2 regions of the Metabacillus litoralis genome follow, and region 2 is predicted to be linked to the other one. Evidence: a T-box and tRNA genes for the amino acid it is inferred to sense, from the RefSeq annotation. Region 2 holds a T-box; the other holds one or more tRNA genes.
What was found. A T-box is a leader RNA that pairs with one kind of tRNA and senses whether it is charged. The one in region 2 lies ahead of alaS (alanine--tRNA ligase), so its partner is inferred to be a tRNA-Ala.

Region 1: it has a tRNA-Ala gene. The T-box ahead of alaS (alanine--tRNA ligase) is inferred to sense a tRNA for this amino acid. The anticodon was not compared.

The regions. Positions count from the first base shown of each region.
Region 1 is NZ_CP033043.1:4,335,218-4,351,200, forward strand. Features, by position in the region: rRNA gene D9842_RS21205 (23S ribosomal RNA) at 1-1,531, shown strand, start outside; rRNA gene rrf (5S ribosomal RNA) at 1,781-1,896, shown strand; tRNA gene D9842_RS21215 (tRNA-Asn) at 1,907-1,981, shown strand; tRNA gene D9842_RS21220 (tRNA-Thr) at 1,984-2,056, shown strand; tRNA gene D9842_RS21225 (tRNA-Glu) at 2,075-2,149, shown strand; tRNA gene D9842_RS21230 (tRNA-Val) at 2,212-2,287, shown strand; tRNA gene D9842_RS21235 (tRNA-Thr) at 2,323-2,395, shown strand; tRNA gene D9842_RS21240 (tRNA-Tyr) at 2,407-2,490, shown strand; tRNA gene D9842_RS21245 (tRNA-Gln) at 2,751-2,825, shown strand; tRNA gene D9842_RS21250 (tRNA-Lys) at 2,829-2,901, shown strand; tRNA gene D9842_RS21255 (tRNA-Gly) at 2,908-2,982, shown strand; tRNA gene D9842_RS21260 (tRNA-Ala) at 2,994-3,069, shown strand; gene sigW (RNA polymerase sigma factor SigW) at 3,323-3,886, shown strand; gene D9842_RS21270 (anti-sigma factor family protein) at 3,900-4,511, shown strand; gene cdaA (diadenylate cyclase CdaA) at 4,724-5,545, shown strand; gene D9842_RS21280 (CdaR family protein) at 5,538-6,785, shown strand; gene glmM (phosphoglucosamine mutase) at 6,814-8,160, shown strand; gene glmS (glutamine--fructose-6-phosphate transaminase (isomerizing)) at 8,640-10,445, shown strand; gene D9842_RS21295 (TetR/AcrR family transcriptional regulator) at 10,891-11,490, opposite strand; gene D9842_RS21300 (phytoene desaturase family protein) at 11,511-12,815, opposite strand; gene D9842_RS21305 (MIP/aquaporin family protein) at 13,377-14,198, shown strand; gene glpK (glycerol kinase GlpK) at 14,232-15,755, shown strand; gene D9842_RS21315 (glycerol-3-phosphate dehydrogenase/oxidase) at 15,927-15,983, shown strand, end outside.
Region 2 is NZ_CP033043.1:2,612,386-2,628,368, forward strand. Features, by position in the region: gene mltG (endolytic transglycosylase MltG) at 153-1,277, opposite strand; gene D9842_RS13085 (DUF1292 domain-containing protein) at 1,436-1,723, opposite strand; gene ruvX (Holliday junction resolvase RuvX) at 1,748-2,164, opposite strand; gene D9842_RS13095 (IreB family regulatory phosphoprotein) at 2,166-2,432, opposite strand; gene alaS (alanine--tRNA ligase) at 2,511-5,150, opposite strand; T-box leader at 5,236-5,440, opposite strand; gene D9842_RS13105 (AI-2E family transporter) at 5,484-6,545, opposite strand; gene D9842_RS13110 (YrzQ family protein) at 6,658-6,789, opposite strand; gene D9842_RS13115 (hypothetical protein) at 6,804-6,995, opposite strand; gene D9842_RS13120 (PRC-barrel domain-containing protein) at 7,012-7,488, opposite strand; gene recD2 (SF1B family DNA helicase RecD2) at 7,515-9,899, opposite strand; gene D9842_RS13130 (tetratricopeptide repeat protein) at 9,925-10,584, opposite strand; gene mnmA (tRNA 2-thiouridine(34) synthase MnmA) at 10,704-11,816, opposite strand; gene D9842_RS13140 (cysteine desulfurase family protein) at 11,840-12,979, opposite strand; gene cymR (cysteine metabolism transcriptional regulator CymR) at 13,025-13,441, opposite strand; gene D9842_RS13150 (YczE/YyaS/YitT family protein) at 13,452-14,132, opposite strand; gene D9842_RS13155 (replication-associated recombination protein A) at 14,289-15,578, opposite strand; gene D9842_RS13160 (Myb-like DNA-binding domain-containing protein) at 15,770-15,983, shown strand, end outside.

The DNA of each region.
Region 1 (15,983 bases), 1.7 Mb from region 2:
GGCCGAAAGGCGTAGGCGATGGCCAACAGGTTGAAATTCCTGTACCACCTCCTCACCGTTTGAGCAATGGGGGGACGCAGAAGGATAGGGTAAGCGCGCTGTTGGATATGCGCGTCCAAGCAGTTAGGCTGACAACGAGGCAAATCCCGTTGTCGTGAAGGCTGAGCTGTGATGGCGAGGGAATTATAGTACCGAAGTTCCTGATTCCACACTGCCAAGAAAAGCCTCTAGCGAGGTGAGAGGTGCCCGTACCGCAAACCGACACAGGTAGGCGAGGAGAGAATCCTAAGGTGAGCGAGAGAACTCTCGTTAAGGAACTCGGCAAAATGACCCCGTAACTTCGGGAGAAGGGGTGCTTTTTAGGGTGAATAGCCCGGAAAAGCCGCAGTGAATAGGCCCAGGCGACTGTTTAGCAAAAACACAGGTCTCTGCGAAGCCGCAAGGCGAAGTATAGGGGCTGACGCCTGCCCGGTGCTGGAAGGTTAAGGGGAGAGGTTAGCGCAAGCGAAGCTTTGAACCGAAGCCCCAGTAAACGGCGGCCGTAACTATAACGGTCCTAAGGTAGCGAAATTCCTTGTCGGGTAAGTTCCGACCCGCACGAAAGGCGTAACGATCTGGGCACTGTCTCAACGAGAGACTCGGTGAAATTATAGTACCTGTGAAGATGCAGGTTACCCGCGACAGGACGGAAAGACCCCGTGGAGCTTTACTGTAGCCTGATATTGAATTTTGGTACAGCTTGTACAGGATAGGTAGGAGCCTGAGAAGCCGGAGCGCTAGCTTCGGTGGAGGCGTCGGTGGGATACTACCCTGGCTGTATTGAAATTCTAACCCACAGCCCTGATCGGGCTGGGAGACAGTGTCAGGTGGGCAGTTTGACTGGGGCGGTCGCCTCCTAAAATGTAACGGAGGCGCCCAAAGGTTCCCTCAGAATGGTTGGAAATCATTCGTAGAGTGTAAAGGCACAAGGGAGCTTGACTGCGAGACCTACAAGTCGAGCAGGGACGAAAGTCGGGCTTAGTGATCCGGTGGTTCCGCATGGAAGGGCCATCGCTCAACGGATAAAAGCTACCCCGGGGATAACAGGCTTATCTCCCCCAAGAGTCCACATCGACGGGGAGGTTTGGCACCTCGATGTCGGCTCATCGCATCCTGGGGCTGTAGTCGGTCCCAAGGGTTGGGCTGTTCGCCCATTAAAGCGGTACGCGAGCTGGGTTCAGAACGTCGTGAGACAGTTCGGTCCCTATCCGTCGTGGGCGTAGGAAATTTGAGAGGAGCTGTCCTTAGTACGAGAGGACCGGGATGGACGCACCGCTGGTGTACCAGTTGTCTTGCCAAAGGCATAGCTGGGTAGCTATGTGCGGAAGGGATAAGTGCTGAAAGCATCTAAGCATGAAGCCCCCCTCAAGATGAGATTTCCCATCACATTAGTGAGTAAGATCCCTGAAAGATGATCAGGTTGATAGGTCAGAGGTGGAAGCGCGGTGACGTGTGGAGCTGACTGATACTAATCGATCGAGGACTTAACCTAAATAGAAATGCGGAAGAAGCCCGTTCAAATCCATAGGGAATTGGAGCGATCGAAAGGAAGTCGTTCTTTGACTTCTTTGAGAGAGTGAAATTACCGTAGGATTTGGCTTCTGGAGCTGGACAAAGTAAGAACATAAACTCAGTAGAGTGAATTGAATTGTGAATCGTTATCTAGTTTTGAAGGAATATAAAAGTGAAAAAAACACTTGAAATCTTCTTCTAATTTAGTATAATAGTTTTTGTCACATTGTCTGGTAATGATGGCGAAGAGGTCACACCCGTTCCCATGCCGAACACGGAAGTTAAGCTCTTCAGCGCCGATGGTAGTTGGGGGTTTCCCCCTGTGAGAGTAGGACGTTGCCAGGCTTTGGATTGTTCCGCAGTAGCTCAGTGGTAGAGCTATCGGCTGTTAACCGATCGGTCGCAGGTTCGAGTCCTGCCTGCGGAGCCATTGCTTCCATAGCTCAGTTGGTAGAGCACTTCCATGGTAAGGAAGAGGTCACCGGTTCGAGCCCGGTTGGAAGCTTAGATGAAAAGTAAATAAGGCCCATTGGTCAAGCGGTTAAGACACCGCCCTTTCACGGCGGTAACACGGGTTCGAATCCCGTATGGGTCACCATAGTTTTTTCGCGCTAGCGAAAATAACTTACCTTAATGAAAGTCATAAATTAGTATTATTTCGGAGGATTAGCTCAGCTGGGAGAGCACCTGCCTTACAAGCAGGGGGTCGGCGGTTCGATCCCGTCATCCTCCACCATGTTTTTTTGCGCTAGCAAAAATAACTTACCATATGCCGGTGTAGCTCAATTGGTAGAGCAACTGACTTGTAATCAGTAGGTTGGGGGTTCAAGTCCTCTCGCCGGCACTCTTACAAACGGAGGGGTAGCGAAGTGGCTAAACGCGGCGGACTGTAAATCCGCTCCTTAGGGTTCGGCAGTTCGAATCTGCCCCCCTCCACCATTTATAAACAATAAAACAGGTACGTTGAGAAGTTTTATCATAAAAATTGTTTAGTGGATTGTGAATAGTTTCACTAATGAGTGGGTATACTGAAATTAAAGTAATAAAAACTAAAGTTCAGTATGGAACGACAGATATAAAAGGTATAAAGAATACCTAGTAGTCGACGATATTTTCTGTCAGAAATATCACAAAACATCCTCTTACGTTGAGGATTCATGAAGAAGTTTCGAAGAAGCTTATTCATGAAGGTTAATCAATGGGCTATAGCCAAGCGGTAAGGCATCGCACTTTGACTGCGACATGCGTTGGTTCGAATCCAGCTAGCCCAGCCATTAGAGCCATTAGCTCAGTTGGTAGAGCATCTGACTTTTAATCAGAGGGTCGAAGGTTCGAGTCCTTCATGGCTCATTATTTGCGGAAGTAGTTCAGTGGTAGAACACCACCTTGCCAAGGTGGGGGTCGCGGGTTCGAATCCCGTCTTCCGCTCCATACGGCACCATGGGGCCTTAGCTCAGCTGGGAGAGCGCCTGCTTTGCACGCAGGAGGTCAGCGGTTCGATCCCGCTAGGCTCCACCATAAATTTAATAATAATAACTTTGATACATAAAACGATAAACACTGTTTATCGTTTTTTTAATGTATTAAAAGCTGGTGCAAACAATTTAAATATGAGAAATGCCGAAAAAGTATATCTAAATAGCAAAAAACTAGAAACTTTTCTCCTTTCATTCTCCAAAATTTGTTAAAATAATGATTGTGAAAAAAAATGAAACCTTAGTGGTTTCTAATTCGTATAAAAAGAGACCCGCAGAGTGCGGAGGTATGATAAATGGAGACAATAGTAAAAAAACGAATAAAACAGGTGAAAAAAGGTGATCAAAATGCTTTTGCTGAGATTGTCGATTTGTACAAGGATAAAATCTATCAACTTTGTTACAGGATGCTAGGAAATGCGCATGAAGCAGAGGATATTGCCCAGGAAGCCTTTATAAGAGCATATGTAAATATTCACACATATGATATGAATAAAAAGTTTTCTACATGGTTATACCGTATTGCAACGAATCTTTCTATAGACCGTATTCGTAAAAAAAAGCCAGATTATTATCTGGATGCTGAGGTTTCCGGAACAGATGGTTTAAATATGTATTCACAAGTAGCTGCCGATGTAACACTACCCGAAGAGGAACTTGAAACATTGGAATTGCAAGAGACCATTCAAAAGGAAATATTAAAACTTCCGGATAAGTATAGAACTGTAATTGTCTTAAAGTATATAGATGAGCTTTCTCTTATAGAAATAAGCGAAATCCTGAATATACCTGTTGGAACCGTTAAAACTCGTATACATCGAGGTAGAGAGGCTTTAAGAAAACAATTAAGGCACTTATGATGAGGTGATGATAATGAGCTGTTCTTCAGAATATGTTCAACTATTGCATAAATATTTGGATCTTGAATTAACACCAAGTGAGGAAAAAATGGTTAAGGACCATCTTCATACATGTGAGTCTTGTTATCAGCACTTTCATGAACTTGAAAAGGCTGTTGCTCTAGTCAAAAGCACATCACATATTGAAGCTCCTCTTAACTTTACTGAAGCTGTTATGAATAATCTTCCGCGAGAAAAAAGAACTGTTTCATGGAATCGTTGGTTAAAAAGTCACCCACTATTAACGGCAGCATCTCTTTTTATTGTTTTGATGACTGGGAGCTTGCTTTCTGCATGGAATGAAGATCAACATTTTAGTGTATCGAAACAAAGTAATTTAGTTGTTGAAAATAGTAAAGTTATCGTTCCTAAAGATGAAGTTGTTAAAGGTGATGTAATTGTTAAAAATGGAACATTAACGATTGAGGGTACAGTTGATGGAGATGTGACAGTTATAAATGGAGAGCAATTCATGGCTTCTGCTGGTCAAGTAACTGGAGAAATTGAGGAAGTTGATGAAATGTTTGAATGGTTATGGTATCACATGAAATCTGTTTCTAAAGAAGTCGTAGAGGTATTTAACTAGAATGTAGTAAGGATTGGAATTTAGGGTTCTTCTTGACCAGTGACTATGAGAAACAAATACACATGGTTAACAAGAATAAATAGTAAAGGTCATCCACTTGGTGACCTTTTTACATTCCTAATAATGAAGTGATATAATAATAAAGTTACATACACAACAATAAATAGACAATGTCTATTCATAAATAGAGTGAGCTCATGGAGGACGAGTGAATGGGTTATGAGGATTTACCAATATTGCAATACCTCCGTATAGCTGTTGACATTCTCCTTGTATGGTACGTTATCTATAAATTAATAATGGTAGCAAGGGGAACTAAAGCTGTACAGTTGTTAAAAGGAATTACCGTGATTATTGTTGTTCGAATGCTTAGTCATTATTTTGGGCTAAGTACTCTACAATGGTTAATGGACCAAGCAATAACATGGGGATTTCTAGCCATCATCATAATATTTCAACCAGAGCTACGTAGAGCCTTGGAACAATTAGGAAGAGGTCGCTTTTTTTCCAGAAGCGGTCAGCCTGGTGAAGATGATCCTGAAATAATAGTCGAATCTATTGTGAAGGCAACAGACTATATGGCAAAACGTCGTATTGGTGCACTTATGTCGATAGAAAAAGAAACTGGGATGAGTGATTACATAGAAACAGGAATCGCATTAAATTCAAGAATCTCATCTGAGTTATTAATTAATCTTTTTATTCCTAACACACCTCTTCATGATGGTGCTGTTATTATTCAAAAAAATCAAGTGGCTGCGGCAGCTTGTTATCTGCCTTTATCAGAAAGTCCATTCATATCCAAGGAATTGGGTACACGACATCGTGCAGCACTTGGAATCAGTGAAGTTACCGATAGTCTTACAATTATAGTGTCAGAAGAAACAGGAAGCGTTTCTGCTGCTAGAAACAGTGAGCTGCATCGAAATTTAAATCAAGATGAATTAAGAGAGATTTTACAAAAAGAATTACATTCTGCAACAAAAACTGTTTCCTCAAACCGTTGGCATTGGAGGGGGAAAAAAGATGGATAGGTTGATGAATAACCATTGGGTAATGAGGATTATTGCCTTGTTCCTGGCAATCATGCTATATGCATCCGTTAATATAGAATCTGGCTCTCAAGGAGGAACCCAATCAACAAATCCTTTTAATTCTTCTCCCTCATTGGATAAGGCAACTGTCACGGATGTGCCAGTCGTTACATACTTTGATCAAGAAAATCTTGTTGTTACAGGTGTGCCAGAAACAGTTAATGTAACATTAGAGGGTCCAACGGTTGCATTAACAAAAGCAAGGACAGTTAAAGATTTTGAGATATATGCTGATTTAAATAAATTATCAATAGGTACTCATCGAGTTCAACTTAAAATGAAAAACTTATCCGAGGATTTAGAGGCAAGTATTAATCCTTCTACTATCACAGTTTCAATTGAAGAGAAGGTTACAAAGGATTTCCCAGTTGAGGTTGATTTTACAAATGAAGATAAATTAGAGGAAGGATACACACCTGATCAACCAATTGTAAATCCAAACAGTATTCGAGTTACAGCATCAAAAGAGGTTATTGACCGTATCGAAACGGTTCAGGCAACAGTGAATTTAGAAACTGCTAAGGAAACGATTAACCAGGAATCTAGAATTACGATTTATGACAGCGATGGAAACATTCTTCCAGTGGAAGTAGAACCGTCTGTTGTAGATGTTACAGTACCAATTAAAAGCCCAAGTAAAACCCTCCCTTTTAAAATAAGCAGGGAAGGTGAGCTTGAAAAGGGTTTAAGTATCTTAAGTATAGAACCTAATCCAAAAGAAATTACTGTATATGGACCACTTGATGTTCTTGAAAAATATGAATTTCTAGATGGTATAAAAGTAGACCTTTCTGAGATTCAAAAGGATACAACTATAGAAGTGGATGTCCCGGTACCGGAGGGCATCACGAAAGTTAGTCCGGAAAAAATTAAGATTGAAATAGATATCGAAGAGCAACAAGAAAAGGTATTTTCCAGTCAAAAAATACAGGAAGTAGGGCTTTCTGAAGGAAAGGTCTTCGACTATATTGATCCCGATTCAGGAGCAATGGATCTTACCGTTTACGGAGCTCCGAGTGTGATTAATGACATAAAATCAGATGATATTGAATTATATATAAACCTGTCAGATTTAGCGGATGGTGAACATGAGGTGGAAGTTCAAGTTAATGGTCCTCAAAATCTTACTTGGTCATTGCAAAAAGAAAAGGTAAAAGTGAGAATTTCTTCAGCCTCTTAAGGCAGATTTGTATAAAGGAGCGAAACCAATGGGAAAGTATTTTGGTACAGATGGAGTACGAGGAGTTGCAAATAGTGAATTAACACCTGAATTAGCCTTTAAAATTGGTCGATTTGGTGGATATGTTCTAACAAAGGATAAAGAAAGACCAAAGGTTATTATAGGGAGAGATACTCGTATCTCAGGGCATATGTTAGAAGGGGCTCTTGTAGCAGGACTACTATCAATAGGAGCTGAGGTGATGCGTTTAGGTGTGATCTCAACACCAGGTGTAGCTTTCTTAACTAAGGCTCTTGGTGCGGAAGCAGGGGTCATGATTTCAGCATCACATAATCCTGTAGAAGACAACGGAATTAAATATTTCGGTCCAGACGGTTTTAAACTTTCTGATGAACAAGAGCTTGAGATTGAAAGACTAATGGATGAAGAAGAAGATACATTACCGAGACCTGTTGGTAAGAATTTAGGACAAGTAAATGATTATTTTGAAGGTGGACAAAAATATTTACAATTCCTAAAACAGACAGTTGACGAAGACTTTACTGGTATACATGTAGCGTTAGATTGTGCACATGGAGCTACATCATCTCTTGCTACACATTTATTTGCAGATCTTGATGCAGATGTATCTACAATGGGAACATCACCTAATGGGCTAAACATTAATGACGGGGTAGGATCGACACATCCAGAAGCTTTAGCAGCTTTCTTAAAGGAGAAGAATGCTGATATTGGTTTAGCATTTGATGGAGATGGTGATCGCCTCATTGCTGTTGATGAAAACGGTGATATTGTTGATGGTGATCAGATTATGTACATTTGTGCAAAATTCTTAAATAGTGAAGGTCGATTAAAAAAGAACACTGTTGTTTCAACAGTAATGAGTAACTTAGGCTTTTACAAAGGGTTAGAAGAGCATGCTATTAATAGCATTCCGACCGCTGTTGGAGACCGTTATGTTGTAGAAGAAATGAAAAGAAATGATTATAACCTGGGTGGAGAACAATCAGGTCATATTATCTTCCTTGACTATAACACAACGGGTGACGGTCTTCTTACGGGATTACAATTAGTTAATATTATGAAGTTAACAGGTAAAAAATTATCTGAACTTGCAAATGAAATGACAAAGTATCCACAGTTGTTGATAAACGTAAAAGTAACGGATAAACATAGAGTGACTGAAAATGAAAAGGTAAGTGAAATCATTTCTGCTGTTGAAGAAGAAATGAACGGTAACGGCCGTATATTAGTGCGTCCTTCAGGAACAGAACCACTTGTCCGTGTTATGGCAGAAGCTCCAACAGAAGAGCAATGTCGTGACTATGTTAATCGAATTGTTGCTGTAGTAAAAGAAGAAATGGGTATGGAATAAGGCGGGGAAACCCGTCTTTTTATTTAATTTTTCTAGAAACTTGAAGACAAGATTGTGGTAACATTTATAGATTTTTGAACATATAGATAATGTATAACAATTCAAAAGGGTTGTTATAGATTGGAAAAACAATTGACGATTGTTTTTAACTTGTGTATTATTAATTTTGTTAAAAATACTCATACTAGAAAGGAGTACATTCATTATATTAATAACGTATCAATCAAAGCGCCTGAACTAAGTGGTCGATAAAACTTAGTTGACGAGGATGGAGGTTATCGAAAATATCGGCGGATGCCTCCCGGTTGTTCTTGGTTACAGCCGTAAGCTATTCCTTAAAACAGAAAGGTAACTTTTTGAACAAAGGGAATGGTATAGCCTTCCAATAAAAAAAGACATGTGTGAGGGGACAGTGATGTCTCCGTTTGTTTAAAAATGACTTCCTGTCCCTGGTAGCACGCTATGGGAGGAAATGAATTATGTGCGGAATCGTTGGTTATATTGGCAAACAGGACTCTAAAGAAATTTTGTTAAAAGGCTTAGAAAAATTAGAATACCGTGGATATGATTCAGCAGGTATCGCTGCTATGAATCAAGATGGCGTTCATATTTTTAAGGAAAAGGGTCGTATTGCTAAGCTACGTGAAATCGTTGATGAAAAAGTTGAAGCAACTACTGGGATTGGTCATACTAGATGGGCAACACATGGTGTTCCAAGTCAAGTAAATGCACATCCACATCAAAGTACTTCATCAAGATTTACACTTGTTCATAACGGTGTTATTGAGAATTACTCAATCATAAAGCGTGAACATCTAACTGGTGTTGAGTTTAAAAGTGACACAGACACTGAAATTATTGTTCAAGTGATTGAGAAATTTGTTCATGAAGGATTAGAGGTTGAAGAGGCGTTCCGTCAAACGTTATCAATCTTAAAAGGCTCCTACGCAATTGCCTTATTAGATGAGCAAAATCCGGATATGATCTACGTAGCTAAAAATAAAAGTCCACTACTTGTTGGTTTAGGAGACGGTAGCTTTAATGTTGTTGCTTCAGATGCAATGGCAATGCTGCAAGTAACTGATCAATACGTAGAAATTATGGATAAAGAAATGGTATTCGTTGAACGCGAAACAGTTACAATTAAAGATTTAAAAGGTAACGTAATTGAACGTGCTCCTTATAAAGCAGAGCTTGATGCAAGCGATATTGAAAAGGGCACATATCCTCACTACATGTTAAAAGAAATTGATGAACAGCCATTAGTAACTAGAAAAATCATTGCTAAATACCGTAATGAAAATGGTGGTCTAACGGTTGATGAAGATATCGTAAATGCAGTTAATGCAGCAGATCGAATTTATATTATTGCAGCGGGAACTAGTTACCATGCTGGTTTAATCGGTAAGCAATTCATTGAAAATTGGGCGAAGACTCCAGTAGAAGTGCATATTGCAAGTGAGTTTTCTTATAATATGCCATTACTATCAGCAAATCCATTATTTATCTTTATCTCACAAAGTGGTGAAACCGCAGATAGCCGCTCAGTACTAGTGCAAATTAAAGAGCTTGGTCACAAAGCGTTAACGATTACGAATGTGCCAGGATCTACTTTATCTCGTGAAGCGGATTATACGATGTTATTACATGCGGGCCCTGAAATCGCTGTTGCTTCTACAAAAGCATATACAGCACAATTAGCTGTTCTTTCCATTCTTGCAGCAGTTGCAGCTGAAGGAAAAGGCCGCTCATTGGAATTTGATTTAACAAAAGAACTTGGTATTGTAGCAAATGCAATGGAAGTACTTTGTGATCAAAAAGAAGAAATGGAAGAAATTGCGAAGGAATACTTTGCAACAACTAGAAATGCTTTCTTTATCGGACGCTCTGTAGACTATTATGTTGGATTAGAAGGAGCATTAAAGCTGAAAGAAATCTCTTACATTCAAGCAGAAGGTTTTGCTGGTGGAGAATTAAAGCATGGTACAATTGCTCTTATTGAGAATGGTACACCAATTATTGCTTTATCAACTCAAGAACACGTCAACCTAAGTATTCGTGGGAATGTAAAAGAAGTTGTGGCACGTGGTGCAAATCCATGTATCATTTCTATGAAAGGCTTAGAAGAAGAAGACGATCGCTTCGTTCTTCCACTTGTTCATGAACAGCTTGCACCTTTAGTATCAGTAGTACCATTACAACTGATCTCTTACTATGCAGCATTACACCGTGGCTGTGACGTTGATAAGCCACGTAACCTTGCTAAGAGTGTGACGGTTGAGTAATTTTAAATAATAACGAATAAACAAATGTAGTTTTAAAATAAAGATTGATTAAAAAGATAGCCTCGATTCCCGGGGCTTTTTTTTAATTCTTATATAATGCGCCATCCACGACTAAAGAAGTGTCGCTGTCCATTACCGGACGGTGAGATGGTCGGCATAAAAATATTGGCAAGGTCAATACACTTTTTCTAGCTGTAACAGATGCTGTTCAACTAGTAGTACATTATAGAGCAGATGTACTTCGAAAATAACGATAGTGAATAACTTGCAATTGGTATGACTAAAGAATTAAATAATCAGGGAATATATTAAAAACAAATATATAGCTTCAGCCCTTTTTTATCAGGGCTGAAGCCTCCACAGGTCACTTTACAGGGTACAGTTCGATGCATAATGCCTTTTAAGTTTTCTCGTTCTTTTAGTTCGGAAAATACCAAGGTACCCTTTATTTTTGAAATAAAACCCGATCTACAATATCCTGTACTGTCCGGATACGCATTTCAAGAAACTCCTTTTCATCCAAATGGCTACTATAAAATTTATATAAGGCATTTCGATGGGAGTAGAAGAAGTAACAAGATCCTAAAAGGGAAATCAAATAATCGACTGGCTCATCAATGATTCTAATTTCTCCTTTTGTGACTCCCTCGAAGTATAATGCTATAACCTTTTGAAAATAGAGGTTTTGTTCGTATAAATTGTCAAAAAGGCTATTGCCATTATTAACAGCTTGATCCATGATTTTTACAAAAGTCGGGTTATAATGAATAAACGTTGTGAAGTGCCTTATTACAAGTAACATTTTTTCTCTAACAGTTAAAGAAGAGGGTATTTTTAATTCTGTTGGTGCTGCTTTTTTAAATAAATAGTTAATCGTTGATACATAAAGCTCTTCTTTGCTTTTAAAATGATAATAAATTAGAGCCTTATTTACGCCAGCTTCAATTGCAATCCGATCTACTCTTGCCCCTTCGTACCCCTTATCGGCAAATTCAGTTAATGCCGTCTCCAAAATCTTTTCTTTACCAGAAATTGTCTCTGTCATTTGTACTGATCTTCCTTTAATTAGACATTACTAACATGCTTAATTGAATTTTTTATATCAATTTTCTCCGAAACTAGCCAAGCACTCTCATATGCTGGCAATCCTAGGCCTCCACGACCAGACGTAGAATCTCCAACAAAATAGAGGGAATCCACATTCTTACTTTCAAATGGAATGAGTTTATTACCAGTATGTCTTGCAATTCCGTTCACCATTGCCCTATTTATTATTCTTGATCCAACTGTGTGCTGTCTCCATCCGGTATAGACGCTGTCGAGAATTCTTTCTACTGATTTTTTGGACTGCTCTGCATGGCAATCGTCTTGCTGCTCCTGTTTACTTAAAAACTTTAAACACGAGAGTAGCTGCCCGTTATTTGTAACCGATGAAGGAACATTTAAGGTGTAATCATTCATATATACGTTTTCGTCAAGATCCAATATGTTTGTTATATCTTTTCTTAAAGGCTTAGATAGCATTAAATCATAAACATATACAAACTGTGGTGTTTGGTTAAAATAGGGGCTAAGTTCTTCAATTAAAGAATCATTTTTAATCATATTCTCTATAGCTTGAGGAGGCAAGTTCAATACAACATTTTCTGCATATAAGTTTTGTTCCTTTGTTTCAACCCCTACCACTTTTCCATCTTGAATAATAAGCGCTTCGACCTTACAACCTAATTGGATTTCTCCACCGTTTACTAAAATATGTGTTTTTAACTTATCCAATAATTCATCATATGCTGCATATGCAAGTGGCTCGTTGTTTGAATATTCACAGTTTGCAAGCTCGACAAAAGCGTTCATGGAATAACAATCCAATGCTCCATCATAGACGGATAGAGTTGCATATGCCTTGATTACCTTTGCTATAGTTCCATCTTTTATGTTTTCGTTTATCCAATCCTCTACTGTTACATTAGGATCGAACGTTGGCTTTGATTTCACCATTTGGATGAATTTTTTTAAAAACACAAAATGATTCATCATCCCATGAATGGCAGGTGATGTTAGAATACCTGATCCTAAAGGGGTAGATAGTAATTTGCTATCCTTAAAGAGCTTGAATTTAGATAGACTTGCTTTATTATATGTTAAATTAATGTTTAACTCTTTGAAGATACTTTTTACGGGGTGTGCTTTTGGAGCCAAGATGGCATGGGCTCCATAACCTAAGGTAAACCCATCCTTTTTTAAAACGTGTGACCTGCCACCTAAAATTGGTGATCGTTCAACTACTGTGACTTGATGTCCCCTTCCTGCTAATAAACCTGCTGTAAATAACCCACCTAAACCTGCTCCAACAACAAGAACCTTTTTCATTAACATCACCCCATGGAATAATTTGTTAATTATAATTTAGACTAACTAGTTAGTTAAGTCAATAACTAAAATTTATATAATGATTTAACCTGTATTGTTATTACAGTTTTATTAAATATTTTTCAGTGTGACTATATTTGAAGGGATGGGTAAAGATGGCATCCGATATCAACTTCAAAATTCTTAGAAAAAGAAGATTAGAGGAAAAATTAATAATAATGATTGAACAAGTTGAACAGTAAGCATTTGTTCTTTTCTATGAACCTTGGAAATTTAAAGGTGGTTACCTATTAAGGTCTATGAAGAAACGGATAAAGAGCTAATAGTTTGTGTTCAGACTATCTATCATTATATAAATTTTTAGAAAAAAGCGTTTACAAAATAAACTCTTACACTTATAATAATGTTAACAAGTTAAGAATCGTGCTGATGAGTTATTGAGAGACAGCCATTTGCTTTAATAGGGGATTTTATATCCTATTAATGCAGGTGGCTGTCTTTTTCTTTTTCAGCACATTGCATTCAAGTTTTTTATGAAAGAGTATGAAGGGGGATATAACAGTGTCAGCATTTTTAGGGGAAATTATAGGAACGATGATTTTAATTATTTTCGGTGGTGGTGTAGTAGGTGGTGTTGTGCTTAATAAATCAAAGGCACAGGACTCTGGTTGGATTGTTATTACATTAGGCTGGGGGTTTGCAGTAGCATTTGGAGCTTATGCTGTTGGAAGTGTAAGCGGTGCACATTTAAATCCAGCGGTTACAATTGGTTTCGCCTCTATTGGTGCGTTCCCATGGGCAGATGTTCCATCATATATTGCCGGGCAAATGATCGGGGCATTCCTCGGTGCTACGATTGTATGGTTATATTATTACCCACACTGGCAGGCAACGGAAGATAAAGCTGCAAAATTAGCGGTCTTTTCTACAGATCCAGCCATTGCACATACACCTTCTAACTTTATAAGTGAAGTGATAGGTACAGCTGTTTTAATTTTTGGTCTCCTATCAATTGGTGCTAACGAATTTACAGAAGGGTTAAATCCGATTATAGTTGGTTTCTTTATCACAGCCATTGGATTATCACTAGGTGGTACAACAGGTTATGCAATAAATCCTGCACGTGACCTAGGTCCGCGTATTGCACACTTTTTACTCCCGATTGCAGGGAAAGGTTCTTCTAACTGGAAATATGCTTGGATTCCTGTTATAGGTCCAATTGTTGGTGGTGTTCTTGGTGCACAATTTCATCACGCGGTGTTTGTTGGTGGTTCTATTAACGCCCTTTATATTTTAATAGGATTATTAGTAGTAATTGCGTTGGTTGTAAAAGTATCTCACACAAATAAAGGAATTGTAGCAAAAAAACAAGAAATAATGTAAATATATATAACTACGAATTTCGGAGGTAATCATATGGAAAAGAAATATATTTTATCGTTAGATCAGGGTACAACAAGCTCCAGAGCTATTCTATTTAATAAAAAGGGTGAAATTGTTGAGGTTGCTCAAAGAGAGTTTCCTCAGTATTTTCCAAAACCAGGCTGGGTGGAACATAATCCACAAGAAATTTGGAGCTCTATCTTAGCAGTTATTGCAGAAGTTCTTGCTAAAAAAGATATTTCGCCAAAAGAAATTGCAAGCATCGGAATTACGAACCAACGTGAAACAGCAGTAGTATGGGACCGTGAAACTGGAAAGCCTGTCTACAATGCGATTGTCTGGCAATCAAGACAAACAGCAGATATTTGTGAAGAGCTAAAAGAAAAAGGATATAATGATCTTTTTCGTGAAAAAACAGGCTTATTAATAGATGCCTATTTTTCAGGAACAAAGGTTAAATGGATTCTTGACCATGTTGAAGGTGCAAGAGAAAAAGCGAACGAAAGGAAACTTTTGTTTGGAACAATTGATACATGGTTAATCTGGAAACTATCAGGTGGGCAGAAGCATGTTACTGACTATACAAATGCGTCAAGAACACTAATGTATAATATCTACAATTTAGAATGGGATAAAGAAATTTTGGAGATTCTAGATATCCCACAATCGATGCTACCTGAAGTTTGTTCTTCATCAGAAGTTTATGCAGAAACAGTAGATTATCACTTTTTTGGTGAAGCTGTTCCAATTGCAGGGGTGGCAGGTGACCAGCAGGCTGCATTGTTTGGGCAGGCTTGCTATGAAAAAGGGATGGCAAAAAACACATATGGAACAGGTTGCTTTATGTTAATGAATACAGGTGAAAAAGCAGTTCCATCAGCAAATGGATTGTTAACAACAATTGCTTGGGGCGTTGATGGGAAAGTTGAGTATGCTCTAGAAGGAAGTATTTTTGTTGCGGGGTCTGCAATTCAATGGTTACGTGATGGAATTAAAATGATTGAAAATGCCCCACAATCAGAAGACTATGCTTCAAAGGTCGATTCGACTGATGGCGTATACGTCGTTCCTGCTTTCGTAGGATTAGGCACACCTTATTGGGATAGTGATGCACGAGGTGCGGTGTTTGGATTAACTCGTGGAACAACGAAAGAACATTTTGTACGTGCAACCCTTGAATCTCTTGCTTATCAAACAAAGGATGTATTAACAGCAATGGAAGCAGACTCAGGAATTGAACTGAAAAAATTACGCGTAGATGGTGGAGCAGTGAAAAACAATATGCTCATGAATTTCCAAAGTGATCTTCTCAATGTTCCTGTAGAGCGTCCAGTTATAAATGAAACAACAGCTTTAGGAGCTGCTTATTTAGCAGGTTTAGCAGTAGGCTTCTGGAAGGACCGTGAAGAAATTGCCTCACAATGGAAGGTAGATCAATCATTTGATCCTACTATGGATGAGGATCAAAGAAATGAGCTATATGAAGGCTGGCAGGAAGCAGTAAAGGCAACAATGAGCTTTAAGCCAAATAAAAAGGGTAAAAAGCAAACGACTTAATTGAAAATTAAGAAAAACCCTGCTATAATGTATATATCTAAAAGTTAATAAAAAATTGGTCTTGAGACGTTTTGAGGGGACCACAACAAAGCTGTAAAAGGATTTCTTTACAGTTCATGTTGTGGTCCCCTTTTTTGTTGTTTTACCTACAATTTGAAAGGATGATAAACAATGACACAGTTTTCTAGCATAAATCGTTCAAAATATTTAGAAGAAATGGAAGCGAGC
Region 2 (15,983 bases):
GATGATATCAAATCACGAAAAGAAGAGCCCCATACATGAGAACTCTTGTTTTAGCATTTATTAAAATTTTGGTTTCAATTAACAACTCGATATATTTTACCACAATAAGAAAGGGAAAGCGAATAGTTAATTCACGATCCCTTTCTTTTCCTCTATTGATTTGTAATGTGCTTATTTTTTTCTTTGTTATGCTCATCTAGACTCTTAGTAAAAATGACGTCTCCTTGCTTTGTAGCAAGAAAGTATAAGAAGTCTGTTTCTTCCGGGTTAAGCGCAGCGATAAATGAAACTTCTCCGGCATTTGCAATCGGTCCCGGAGGTAATCCACGATTTTGGTAGGTGTTATAAGGTGAATCCACCTCTAAGTCGGCATATAATACACGATCTTTATGTTCTCCTAATGCATATAACACCGTCGGATCTGTTTGCAATGGCATTTTTATTTCCATTCGATTATAAAATACACTTGATATTTTTTCACGATCAGCTTTTTCTGTTGCCTCTTCTTCAATTAATGAAGCCATTGTAACTAATCTGTGCACAGTCATATTTTTTTCCTGTAATTGCGGAATATACTTTGCTACAACTTCACTCATTTTTTGTACCATTGGTTCCAGAACTTCTTCTAATGTTGGTTTTTCTGTATAGTATGGGTAAGTTGCAGGAAATAAATATCCTTCCAAAGCATACTTAATATTCTCTTGATAAATATCATCTGTTAATAAGTCTGGATATTTTGCCTTCATTGAATCAATAAAAGTCTTGTCCGTTAGAGTGGATAAAACCTCTTTTTCTGTATAAGGTGTATTGTTTGCAATAATAGAGGCAATCTCTGTAAGTTGTCTTCCTTCGGGTATGGTAATTTGAAAAACAGCCTCATCCATGACTTTCCCTTTTTTTAGTGTTGAAATAATATCTGTAATTGTCATTGATTTTGATAGCTGATAGTCACCAGCCTGAAAACCTGATTCATTTTTGAATTTTATATAATATTTAAAGACTCGATCATCTTTAATAATGCCGCTCTCTTCTAATATTTTTGAAATACTAGAAACAGATGATCCAATCGGTATAGTGACATCAATTGCTGTTTGATCGTTAGGATCTATCGGCTGTAACGAAGACTTAATATATAGATATCCGCCACCGATTACCCCTGAAAAAACAATTAGAAGAACGATGAATACTGTTAAAACAATCTTTCTTACAACCTTCGCTTCACTTTGTTTTTCCAGTAACTTTTCGCGGAATGTATCTTTTTTCGAATCATCAGACATGTTGTATCCCCCTCTCATCCCAATTATTATACTACAATGTTCATGATGTTTCGGCAATTTTTTTAAGACAAGGAGAAAATTCATAGTATTAGCACAATGATCCGAAAAAAAAACAAAGAAAAAGGGACAAAAGAATGATTTCTTTTGTCCCTAACATTTTATTCTTCCTCTTCTTCATCCAGAAACGTATTTAACATTTCTTCAATTAAGTCCCACTCTTCGTCAGTTTCGATTGGTTCTAGATCACCATCTTCTCCATCAGCATGGGGATTAAAGCTTGATGCATGAATTTCAATCTCTTCGCTGTCATCTTCATCAGCGCCTACTGGATAATAAAGTACATAAGATTTTTTGAATTCTTCTGATTCAAACGTAAATAATACCTCGCAAAGCTGTTCATTTCCATTTTCATCAATTACTGTAATTTGTTTTTCACCGTGATCCATTTTTTCACCTCATAGTATATTTTGTTAATTTAGACTATCTAAGTAGCCTTGTAAAATCATAACAGCAGCCATTTTATCAATGACTTGTTTCCTTTTCTTACGACTAACGTCAGCAGAAATGAGCATTCTTTCAGCAGCCATTGTTGTTAAGCGTTCATCCCAGAGTACGACAGGGAGACCAAATTTCTTTGTCAAAATATCAGCAAATCGCTGACTTGCTTCAGCTCTTGGTCCTATTGTCCCATTCATATTTTTGGGCATTCCTAGAACAATCTTTTCTACATTATGCTGCTCAATGATTTCAGCAAGTCGTCCTAATTTATAGTCTCGACTTTCCTCATTTATTTTAATCGTCTCAATTCCCTGGGCTGTCCACCCTAGCTCATCACTCACAGCAACTCCAAGTGTTTTTGAGCCTAAATCTAATCCTAAAATTCGCATATTATGCCTCTCGGTTTTTTTGTAAGTAAGATTTTACTAGCTCCTCAATTAATTCATCTCGCTCAAGTTTGCGAATTAAATTCCGTGCGTCGCGATGACGGGGAATATAGGCAGGATCACCCGAAAGTAAATATCCAACAATTTGATTAATTGGATTATAGCCTTTTTCTTGTAACGCATCGTATACAGTATAAAGAACTTCATTTACATTGGTTTCGACCGTTTCATCAGAAAAATTAAATTTCATTGTTTTATCAAATGAACTCACCGTTCGCACCTCTTTCTCAGATTCATAATCGGAATCTGCTTGTCCAATCTTACCTACATTTTACACTACTTTTCGTAATTATAAAACGGAATCAACCCATTCATCGACAAGTTTTAGCGCTTCTTCCAATTTTTCTGGTTGTTTTGCACCTGCTTGTGCCATGTCAGGGCGTCCGCCGCCTTTTCCACCACAACGTTCCGCTACTTCTTTAATTAATTTACCAGCATGATATCCTTTATCAACTAAATCCTTTGTAACACCAGCAATCAGGTTTACTTTTCCATCTTCAGCCGCTCCGAGAACTACAATAGCTGATTGGAGCTTATTTTTCAAGTCATCCATCATGCCACGCAGGCTGTTCATGTCTTTTGCATTAACTTTTGCAGCTAGTACCGTTACTCCATTTATCGTTTTAGCTTGATCAACGATGCTACCAGCTTCTAAATTTCCGAGCTTAGTTGTTAATGATTCATTTTCGCGTTGAAGTGCACGGTAATCTTGTAATAAACCGCTGATTCTTGAAACAATTTCTTTTGGATTTGCTTTTAATAACTCAGCAGCCTCTTTTAATTTTTCATATTGCTCATTCATATATTGATATGCTGCTTTTCCTGTAACAGCTTCAATACGTCTAGTTCCAGCGCCGATACCTGTTTCTGTTACAATTTTGAATAGACCAATTGAAGATGTATTATCGACATGACATCCTCCACATAGCTCTAAGCTGTAGTCTCCAACTTGAACAACACGAACAATTTCCCCGTACTTCTCACCAAATAGTGCCATTGCTCCCATTTCTTTGGCTTCATTTAAAGATTTAAAGTCAATATTTACATCAATACTTTTCCAGATTTGCTCATTTACAATCTGTTCAATTCGTGACAGCTCTTCTTGGCTCACTTGCCCAAAATGTGAGAAGTCAAATCGAAGACGATCAACTGTTACTAACGAACCTGCCTGATTTACATGAGTACCAAGCACATCTTTAAGTGCTTGATGTAATAAATGTGTTGCTGTGTGATTTTTTACAATACCAGTACGATTTTCTTCAGCTACTGAGGCTGTTAATGTATCCCCAGTTTGAAGGGTACCACTTTCTACAATAACATTATGAAGGTTCTGGCCGTTAGGAGCTTTTTGAACATCTTTCACTTTGATCATTGCTTTATCACTAGTAAGCGTTCCTTCATCAGCAATTTGTCCGCCACTTTCAGCATAAAATGGTGTTTTATTAAGGATTACTTGGACTTCTTCACCTTCGTGTGCTTCTTGAACAACTTCACCGTTTTTCACAATTACAACAGCTTCTGAATTGTTTACAGTTAGCTGATTGTATCCAACAAATTCACTTTCCGTTTTAATTTCCCCAAGCATGCCACCTTGAACCTGCATAGAATCAACCTTTTGCATAGCTGCACGAGCTCGTTCACGTTGTCTACCCATTTCTTCTTCAAAGCCAGCATGATCAACTTTCATGCCTTCTTCTTCAGCATATTCCTCAGTTAACTCAACAGGGAATCCATACGTATCATATAGACGGAATACATCCTCTCCTGGAATTTCATTATTTCCTTTTTCTTTTTGCGTTTTGATTACTTCACTAAGGATGGCTAGCCCTTCATTTAATGTTTCATGGAAACGCTCTTCTTCATTTTTAATCACTTTTTGAATGAATTCAGTCTTTGTTTTGACTTCTGGATAAAAATCAACCATAATTTCAGCAACAACTGGAACAAGCTCATACATGAATGGACGGTTTATATTAATTTGCTTTGCATAGCGTACCGCTCTTCTTAACAGGCGTCGCAATACATATCCACGACCTTCATTAGAAGGGAGAGCCCCATCACTTATCGCAAAGCTTACTGTTCGAACATGGTCGGCAATAACTTTAAATGACACATCTTTTTCTTTATCTTTACGGTATTCTTCACCTGAAATTTGCTCAGTTGCTTTAATAATTGGAATGAATAAATCTGTATCAAAATTTGTTTGTACATTTTGAATGACAGAGACCATACGCTCAAGTCCCATTCCTGTATCAATGTTTTTCTTAGGAAGTGGTGTATATGTACCATCAGGATTGTGGTTAAATTGTGAGAATACCAAGTTCCATACCTCAAGATAACGTTCATTTTCTCCACCAGGATATAACTCAGGATCTTCAGGGTCATTTCCGTATTCTTCACCACGATCATAGAAGATCTCGGTATTTGGTCCACTAGGTCCTTCACCAATATCCCAGAAGTTCCCCTCTAAACGAATAATTCTCTCTTCAGGAATACCAATTTTATCTTTCCAAATATCGAATGCTTCGTTGTCCTCAGGATGAATCGTTACTGATAATTTTTCAGGATCAAACCCAATCCAGTTTTCGTCTGTTAAGAATTCCCATGCCCATTCGATTGATTCTACCTTAAAGTAATCGCCAATTGAGAAATTACCAAGCATCTCAAAAAATGTATGATGTCTAGCAGTTTTTCCTACGTTTTCAATATCATTCGTTCGAATTGATTTTTGTGCATTACAAATTCTCGGATTTGCTGGAATCACACGACCATCGAAATATTTTTTTAATGTGGCAACCCCACTGTTAATCCAAAGTAATGTTGGATCTTCATGCGGAACTAGAGATGCACTAGGTTCAACAGTATGACCTTTCTCCTTAAAGAAGTCTAAAAACATTTGACGTACTTCTGCAGATTGTAAGTGTTTCATATGTATCCTCCTTAAAATTAGGTGTTATTTTAGAATTTTCTTAACACAAAAAACTCTCGTCTCTGTGTAAAGAATTACCTCTTTGCACAGGGACGAGAGTTAGCTCGCGGTACCACCCTGATTATGGACCAAAAGTCCATCACTTTAAAAACCGTAACGTGGTTTTGACGGCAGGTTTTTCTGCACTTAGGAATAGCTTTCAGCTGTCCTTACTCTAGAATTTCTTTCAGCCAGGGAAATTCCTCTCTTTAAAGCGGTCACAACGTACTTTTTTCCTTCATTGTTTTTTCATTATTGTACTATCGAGAATTATAGACAAGCCTTATTCAAATGTCAATGTTGTCGTCTAAATTGTGCCAGGTGAACAATAACAACCCTTAAAATGACTACAATAGGAACAGCGAGCATTAATCCTACAACACCCGCTATTTCTCCACCAGCCAATAAGGCTAACATAATGACGATTGGATGCATATGGAGGCTTTTCCCAACTATTAAGGGCCCTAGAATATTTCCTTCTATAAATTGCAGCCCAAAAATGATGATCACTACTATAATGACTGTTTTTGTTGACATTGTAGCAGCAATAATTAAGGCTGGTACCGCTCCAATCACTGGTCCAAAATAAGGGATGATATTTGTTACACCAATTAATAAGCCAAGTATTAATGGATATTTCACATGAAAAAACCAAAGAGATAAAAATGCAACTGTTCCAATGATCAAACAAACAAACAGCTGGCCACGAATATAGCTTCCTAATGAATGATCTATATCTTTTAGAAATTGAATCGCTTCATTTCTCCATCTTCGCGGGGTAAGATACCAACCAGCTTTTTTAATTTGATCATAATCTTTCAACATATAAAAAACTAAAAACGGGATAATCGCAAGAAGAAGCACATAATCAAATAAGCTCCTTAAGCTATTGATCACTCTTTCGATTGTTAATGCTAACCACTCTTCTGTCTGCTCAAACATCCGTTCAATTCGATCATGTATTCCATCTGGCCAACGGTCTGTTTGATCATGAATAGAATCAATCCATCTGTTGTAAGTTGCTGAGAACTGTGGGAAGTTTTCAGATAAATCTCGTAATTGATTAACCAATACAGGTACACCTTTATAAAAACCGTATCCTAGCAAACCAAAAAATAATAAATAAATGATTAATATTGAAATGGGTCTCGGCATTCCAGTTCGATGTAGCTTTTCTATGACCGGATGCAGTAAATATGTTATAAATGCACTAATAAGAAAAGGGATAAAAATAGCTTTAAACATTAGAAAAAACGGAGCCCAAATAGAATATAGCTTAAAAAACACAAATACTGTTAACAAGCCTAATAATAAAATGGTAATCCGCAACAACCATTTTATTTGATTGTCTCTCATAGTCACTCCCCCTCTTTCTTATTTATTGTGGAGGGTGATTACGTTTTTTATGTACAAGGTTCATGTAATCTTTAAGAAAAGAGGAGCTGACGAATTCGCCAGCTCCTTACAATTAAAACATTTTCATAACACGTTTTCTCATTTTCTTCATAGAACGATTATTCATCATGTTTGTATTACGTGATAAATGATATGCTGCTGCCCCTACACCCATAGTTATTAATGAGGTTAAAGTTCGATTCAAGACCAATCTCCCCTTTACATGCTTATTGATCGTTCATCCTCAGAAAATAAATCATCAAGTGAGCTAAGTGTCCCATCTTCCTCAACTTGATGTGTTAATATTTTTCCTTTTGAAACAGATAGTTCAATAAAGCAACTCCAGCAGTAATATTGGTTTACACCGATCTTTCCAAGGTCTTTACTTCTACAATTCGGACATGAAAACAATCTAAGCACACCTCTTTTAATAAAGTTCAATGACGATCGCATCTTTGCCAATCGATAGTGGTTCACCGGAAGCCTTAACCACCTTTTTACCTTCAGCGATGTCAGCAAAAAATCCGTCCGTCAGTTCGTATGCCTCAATTGTGTCCATTTTTTCTGAAAAATATACGTCTTCTAATAATCCAAGCTTTTCCCCTTCTTTGGTGAGAACTGCTTTATTACAAAGATCATCATAAGTGTTATACGTATATTGTTTTTTCATTTCATGTATTGATAGAAGCTTGTCTCTTTCTTCAACCATAACGCCGTTGTCTCCTACTGCATAAATTGAATCAAGAGGAACAAAGCGATCACGCTGAAAAAGGCCCTTGCCGTCCATCATAAGTCCGAGTATAAATCCCTTGGAAGATAAGCAAACATTCGTTACATGACCAAGAAGGTCCGCACTACTGCTACAATATACTGGAAGTCCCTTTAGCTTCGAAAATGTCCGCAAAGTCATCTCCACCTTTCCGAACATTTTTATATTTCGCTAGCTTCCATAAAGTCATACGGTGTAAGGTTTTCCATGCCAATATTTGCATCCTCAAGAGGGAATGGCAATTGTTTTTGTAATTCATCAAGTTCTAGATCTTTTATTTGATCCGCTCCAAGCTTTAACATTAAGCTTGTTTGTCTTTCGGAACTTTCATTATTTTTAATGCCCCACTCTAAAGCATCTAACTCCCCACATAAAACAAGAGATTTTTTACTTCTTGTTACTGCTGTATAAATTAAGTTTCGTCTTAGCATTCGATAGTATCCTTTAACAATAGGCATAATCACAATTGGAAACTCACTTCCTTGTGATTTATGAATGGAGCAACAAAAGGCATGCGTAAATTGATTAAAATCTTGTTTCGTATACGTTACTTCATTACCATCGAATGAAACTACGATCATATCTTCTTTTTCGGTATTTTCTTTTGCATAAAAAATGGATACAATCTCTCCAATATCTCCATTAAATACGTTGCTATCTGGCTGATTCACGAGCTGCAGTACTTTATCACCATTTCGGTACACAACATCCCCGAACTTCAATTCTCTTTTACCAGATGCTTTTGGATTAAAAAGCTCTTGAAGTAATTTATTTAGCTGATCAATACCAGCAGGTCCTCTATACATTGGTGCCAGGATTTGTATATCTCTCGCTGTATATCCTTTTTTCAGTGCACTTTGTATGATTTTACCTATGACTTCTTTCATCTGAACTTGTGAGCATCTAATAAACGAACGGTCCGAAGTTGGTGCCGCAATATTTTGTGGAAGTCTTCCTTCCTTTATATCGTGGGCAAGTTCAATAATAGAAGATCCCTCTGCCTGACGGTAAATATCTGTCAGACGAACCGTTGGTATCACTTGAGAGGCCAATAAATCACGAAGCACTTGACCAGGACCAACTGAAGGAAGCTGATCCTCATCGCCTACCATGATAACCTGAATTTCTTTAGGCAAAGCTTTAAATAATTGGTTGGCAATCCATATATCAACCATTGAGACCTCATCAATGATCAGAAGTTTGCCTGCAATCGGGTTTTCTTCATCGTGTTCAAAACCATCCGCACCATTCCATTTTAAAAGACGGTGAATCGTGACCGCCGGCATTCCTGTGGCTTCACTCATACGTTTTGCCGCTCTCCCTGTTGGAGCTACGAGTACAATTGGAAAAGGCTCTTCCTTTTTGTAATCTTTAGGATCAAGAGAACATCCATGTAAATCTGAATACAATTCTACAATCCCTTTTATAACGGTTGTTTTTCCTGTACCAGGGCCTCCAGTTAGTAGTAACATTGGTGACATTAGCGCCTTCTGAATAGCATCTTTTTGTGTTGGTGCATACTGCACATTCATTCTTTCCTCGAGGTTCCCCAGAGATAATAAAAATTCAGATTCAGGAAATAAATCCTCGTATTCTGTTTGATCAAGGATCTTATTAATATTTTTCACCAATCCCTGTTCAGCAAAATAGAGTGATGGAAGGTAAGCACGGTTTTCTTCAACAATCATTTTCCCCTCTTTACCTAGTGCAATGATCTCATTTGCAATATCAGACTCGTGAATGGTTTCTTTCTTAGAGTGATCAAGGAGTTCCTTTGTTTTAACAATTAGTTGCTCAGTTGTCACATAAACATGACCTTCCTGTAGGCAAAGGTGCTCGACATTGTAATGACAAGCTGCTTTAATACGTTCAGCACTTTTCCCCGAAATACCAAGGTGTTCTCCAAGCTCATCAGCGCGAACAAAACCAATTCCTTCTACATCCTGTACCAATTGATAAGGATTCTCCTGAATGATGGTTAATGTTTCATCTTGGTAAGTTTGATAGATCTTCATCGCAAGCTGTGGACCAAATCCAAACTGATTTAGCGCAATCATGATTTGCTCAAGACCTTGATGAGAAATTAGCGCATCAACCAATTGTTTTGCTTTATCTTTATTCACCTTAGGAATATCATCCAAAATGGAGGGGTTTTGTAAAATTTTCGAAATAGCGGATTCACCCAATTTTTCAACGATTGCTTCCGCTGTTTTTTTTCCGATACCTTTAAAAAGATCACTTGAAAGATATTGTATGATCCCTTCTTTTGTTTGAGGAATTTCCTTTCGAAAATGTTCGGTTTGAAATTGTAGTCCAAACTTAGGATGATTTGTAAACGACCCAAAAAAAGTGTAGGTATCATCTTCATGCAGGAGGGGAAAGTAACCAGTAACAGTTATTTCTTTATCTTCTATATCTTCACTCGTTTCATGTACTCTTACTTTTAGCACTGAATAAAGATTTTGTTCATTATGAAAGATAACAACCTTAACTAGTCCTTTGACATAGCGCTCTTTTTCTCCAAATAAATCTGCACTCTCCTGCATTTTTTTGCCTCTCCCTTCAGAGAATTTATTTCTCCATATTTCCATTCATAATTTTTAATGCATGTCCTGCCAACATATGGTCTGGCTGGATTTCTAATGCTTTATTCAGCATTTCAATTGCTTTTTCACTTTTTTCTTTAAAGGCATATGCTACTCCTATATTATAAAAAGCATCGGCATGTTGGTCGTCCAGTTCGATTACTTCTTCAAATTGCACTAGTGCCTCATCAATTAATTCAAGCTGCGCCAAGCATAAACCATACTGGAATTTTGCATCACTATCATTTTCATTTAACTCTACTGCTCGTTGAAAATAAGGAAGAGCTAAACGGTTTTGACCAAGGTTAAATAAACACATTCCTAACATAAAGTGTAAATCACCTTGATCTAGACCTTTCTTTAATGCTTGTTCATACATATTTTTTGCTTCATCATAGTTTTCTTGATTGAAGTAGACATTTCCTGCTCCATAATAAGCTGTTGCAGAATCTTCATTTATTTCAATTGCTTTTTCATAAAATTTCAATGCCTTTTCTGGTTCATTTACTGCAGAAAGAAGATTACCAAAGTTAATATAACTAATTGGGTTATTCGGTTTTTGCTCAATTGCCTCCGAGAAAAGAGTTGCTGCTTCCTCGAATTCTCCTTTTTGCATTGCTTCAATACCACGTTGATTAATATCCATCTTAATCCTTCCTTTATCTAGTATGTAGTAATATATGGGATACAGATAAAAAGGGCTGACTCATTGTGTGTCAACCCCTTCTAGTATCAGAAACATTTAGTAAACCAAAATTTTCTCCCTTACCCAACATACCATAATTTTTCACCGTTTTTGAAAACTTCATCGATTGTTCCGCCACCTAAGCATGTATCACCATCATAAAACACAACTGCTTGTCCAGGTGTTACAGCACGAATCGGTTCTTTAAATGTTACCTTAGCGGTTTTTTCATCAATCATTTTGACTGTAACTTCATTATCTTGTTGACGGTAACGGAATTTAGCTGTACATGTTAAATCAGTTACTTGTTTATCTGAAACCCAGCTCATATTTGTTGCAGTTATGCTATCAGAATATAGTAAGTCATTGTGGAAGCCTTGATCTACATATAACACATTTTTCTTTAGATCTTTACCTACAGCAAACCATGGTTCACCACTTCCACCAATTCCTAGTCCATGTCTTTGACCAATTGTATAATACATCAGTCCATCGTGTTTTCCCTTCACTTCTCCGTCAAGGGTCTTCATCATACCAGGCTGTGCAGGAAGATATCCACTTAAAAACTCTTTAAAGTTTCTTTCACCGATAAAGCAAATTCCCGTACTATCTTTCTTCGTTGCAGTAGCAAGATTAGCTTTCTTTGCCATTTCACGCACAAGAGGTTTTTCGATATCTCCTAATGGAAACATGACCTTAGACAATTGCTCTTGCCCTAATTGGTTTAAAAAATAGGTTTGATCCTTATTTTCATCAACGCCTCGCAGCATTTTATATTCGCCATCTCGATATTCCACTCTTGCATAATGACCTGTTGCTAAATAATCGGCACCAAGTGACATGGCATGTTCTAAAAATGCCTTGAATTTAATTTCTTTATTACACATCACATCAGGGTTTGGCGTTCTACCTGCTTTATATTCATCCAGAAAATATGTGAATACCTTGTCCCAATACTGCTTTTCAAAATTCACTGCATAATACGGAATACCAATTTGATTACAAACCTCAATCACATCATTATAATCCTCTGTTGCAGTACATACACCATTTTCATCTGTGTCATCCCAGTTTTTCATAAAAATTCCGATAACATCATAACCTTGCTCTTTTAAACGTAGAGCAGCAACAGATGAGTCAACTCCTCCCGACATTCCTACGACTACTCTTATATCTTTAGGATCTTTTGTCATCCATTATTCACCTCCATGTTACTCTAAGCTGTCACTCTTTTTACAATCTTTGATATTTCATAAGCAGCATATCTAATATCTTCTAAGGATACGCCCAAACCAAAACTAAAGCGAACAGAAGATATAATACGATCCGAATCCTTTCCAAACATAGATACTAATACATGAGATGGATCAACAGAACCAGCTGTGCAAGCAGAACCACTTGAAGCAGCAATACCTGCCAAATCCAGATTTACTAACAGAGACTCAATTTGAGTTTTTGGAAAGTAAATATTTAGAACGTGAGGTAAACCACTCAATTCACCATTCACTTCAAATTGTATATCATGTTCTTTAAAAATGGAGATCATTTCTTGCTTATATTTCATAAATTCTTCTCGCTTACCTTCGCGATTGGATGTAGCAATTTCTGCTGCACGACTGAATCCGCTAATTCCTGCAACATTCTCAGTACCAGCCCGTCGTTTCAGCTCCTGCTCGCCACCATATAATGAAGGCTGAAGTTTAATTCCGGCCTTTGCATATAAGAACCCAATACCTTTAGGTCCATTGATCTTATGTGCAGATGCAGTTAACAAATCTACCCCCAACTCTTGGACGTTGATTTCTTCAATACCATAAGCTTGAACAGCATCTGTGTGAAAATACGCAGGATATTCTTTTAGAAGTTTTCCTATTTCACGTACTGGCTGAATTGAACCCACTTCATTATTACCAAACATAATTGAAACAAGCACTGTTTGGTCTGTTATGTGTTGCTTGAGGTCATCTACAGAAATTAATCCACTTTCATTAACAGGAAGGTAAGTAATATCGTAACCCATTTTCTCGAGGTATTTACAAGTGTGTAGAACTGCATGATGCTCTATTTCAGTTGTTATAATATGTTTACCGATTTCTTGATTGGCAAGTGCTGTTCCGATAATAGCTAAATTATCAGCTTCTGTCCCACCACTTGTAAAAATCAATTCTCCTGGACTTGCACCAATACTATTTGCAAGCATTCTTCTTGACTCATCAAGAATTCTCCTTGCTTCTCTTCCAAAAGAATGAATACTAGACGGATTACCGAACGTATCAGTCATCACCTTCATCATTTGATCTGCAACATCAGGGTGAATAGGAGAAGTTGCAGCATGATCTAAATAAACTTTTTTCATTTCCCTACCTCCTTCCTATTAAATATCTAGTCGGTTAACAAGTTTCTAAATATAAAACATATACGGCTCTTGATCTCCGTCTGTATAGCTAGCCAAATCTTCAAGCGTTGTATTATCTAACACTTCTTTTACAGCGTCACGGATTCGAATCCAAAGCTGTCTTTTTGCAGGTTCTTCATCCTCTAATACTTCAACAGGACTTAAAGGCCCTTCAAGAACCCGAATAATATCCCCAGATGTAATATTTGAAGGCTCATCACCTAAAATATAACCACCATAAGCCCCCCTAATACTTTTTACAAGACGTGCATTTCTTAAAGGTGCAATTAATTGTTCCAAATAGTGCTCTGATAAATCATGAGCCTGTGCAATGCTTTTTAATGAAGTTGGGCCTTCACCATGCTTTCTAGCAAGCTCAATCATAATTGTTAATCCATATCGTCCTTTTGTTGATATTTTCATAATAATCCCCCTACATACCACGGTCTAGTAAACTTGTTTGAAATTGGTTCTTATTAAGTAATTTCACAAATAATAAATTAGTTGTATTCTGACAAAAAGGAATCATAACTCCTGCTACATACCCCAGTGAGATTGTCGCAATCACAGTTCCAATGAAAACAGGACCTCCTAAGAGCCATCCAATAAAAAGAACAATTACCTCAATCCATGCTCTAATAAATGTAATAGATTTTCCCGTTTTTTCAACCAGAGCTATCATTAAGCTATCTCTTGGACCTGCACCACATTTAGCAGATATATATAAACCCATTCCATAGCATAGTATGATAATTCCCATTAACAACATCATCATTTTGCCTAAAAAGAATTCAGGAGTTTTTAGAACAGGGATGTATAAAAACAAGTCAATAAATATTCCAATTGTAAACATATTGATAAAAGCCCCTACCTGCGGAAGCTTTCGCGTTAATAATGAAGCAGAAAATAAAACGAGACCACCAATCATAATTGTCCATGAACCTATTGATAACCCAAACTGTTTATAAAGTCCGATGTGTAAAACATCCCAAGCTGAAACACCTAAATCAGCTTTAATTGTTAAAACAATTCCAAACGACATAATAAACAATCCTATAAAGAAGATCGACCATTTTAACAGAAGTTCGAGAGTATTTCTTTTATAAGATTTCAACGAAGGGTCCCCCTGTATAAGTAATAAACCCTTTACTGTATAAGCAAGTGTTCAATTCATTAACTTTTACCATTAGCCATTATAGCATAGATGGTGATATTAGACACTAAAACCGACTATATCGCTAGGACATGATTTAATCTACTAGCAAAAGTATTATTGATTATTCTTCTTAAACTGCTCAAGCTTGTAGTAGATGGCTGATAATCTCTTTTCCTCACCAGCTTCCATTGGTTGGTAATATTTAGTTCCTTTTAAGTTACTTGGAAGGTATTCTTGCTGCACCCATCCGCCGAACGTTCCAATTGGGTAATCATGTGGGTATTTATATCCAACATGTCCTAACACTTTTGAGCCAGCATAATGGCCATCTCTTAAATGCATCGGGATTTCCCCTACTTTACCTGTTCGAACATCTGCGATAGCCATATCCAAAGCTTTATACGCAGAATTCGATTTAGAAGATAAACACATCTCAACAACCGCAACAGATAAAGGTATACGTGCCTCGGGAAGACCTAACCGCTCACTTGCAATGACAGCAGACAAAACATTGTTTCCGACAGCTGTATTTGCCAACCCTATATCTTCATAGGCAATCACCACTAGCCTTCTATTTACGGCTATTAGATCCCCTGTCTCAAGTAAATGAGCCAAATAGTATAAAGCTGCATCTACATCGCTACCACGAATGCTTTTTTGTAGGCTTGAAAGAAGATTATAAAAGTGAGTTCCCTTTTTATCACCATAAACACCTGTGTTACCTGTCAGATCATTAATAATAGAATCCTCTACTATATAGGTATCCCCTTCTTTAGCGGACGAGTAAACAATTGATTCTAATAAGGTTAAAGATTTTCTTGCATCCCCATTAGCACCATAAGCAATTTTTTTTACCTGCTCCTCGGATATTTGGATACTCATCATCCCTAACCCATTTTTTTCATCTTTTAACGCCCGTTGAAGAAGCAATCCAATATCATCAACAGTTAATCTTGTTAATTGCTTAATTTGTCCGCATCGGCTTCGTATCGCTGGATTTACATCATGAAATGGGTTTTCCGTTGTTGCACCAATTAAAATAATGTCACCTCGTTCTACATGAGGAAGTAAATAATCTTGTTGAGCTTTATTAAAACGATGAATTTCATCTAAAAACAAGATAACCTTTCCTGTTAAACGGGTCTCTTCTACAACAGCTTCTACATCTTTCTTTCCTGCTGTTGTCGCGTTTAATGCTATAAAAGGTATGCTAGTCGTACCTGCAATGGCAAAAGCTATTGACGTTTTTCCAACCCCTGGCTCTCCATACAATAACATGGATGGAACATATCCGTTTTTGATCATTTTATATAAACTTGTTTTTTCACCAATGATATCTTTTTGTCCTACAACCTCATCAATTGATTTCGGTCTCATTCGAAAAGCAAGTGGCTCTCCATTCACTTTAAAACCCCCAGTACAATTCTAATTTAATTATATATGGAATCTTGATGTAAAGAAATAAAAGGAGTTCAGTGTTATAAGCATTCCTAAGAATGAAATATGAATCTATGAACTCGAATAAGTATGAGTTTCTAGGAAATAATAAGATAAGTAACGAACATGTTAAAACGAGTAACTCGAAGGAGGTTATCGTGAAAAATAGACATGATGCGTGGACCCACGAAGAAGATATGCTTCTAGCAAAAACGGTAGTAAAACATATAAAGGATGGTAGTACTCAAACTGCCGCGTTTAATGAGATCTCGGATAAAATAAACCGGACACCTGCGGCATGCAGCTATCGTTGGAATGCAGAGGTTCGAAAAGAATATGCGCATGACATTGAATTAGCAAAAAAGAAATATA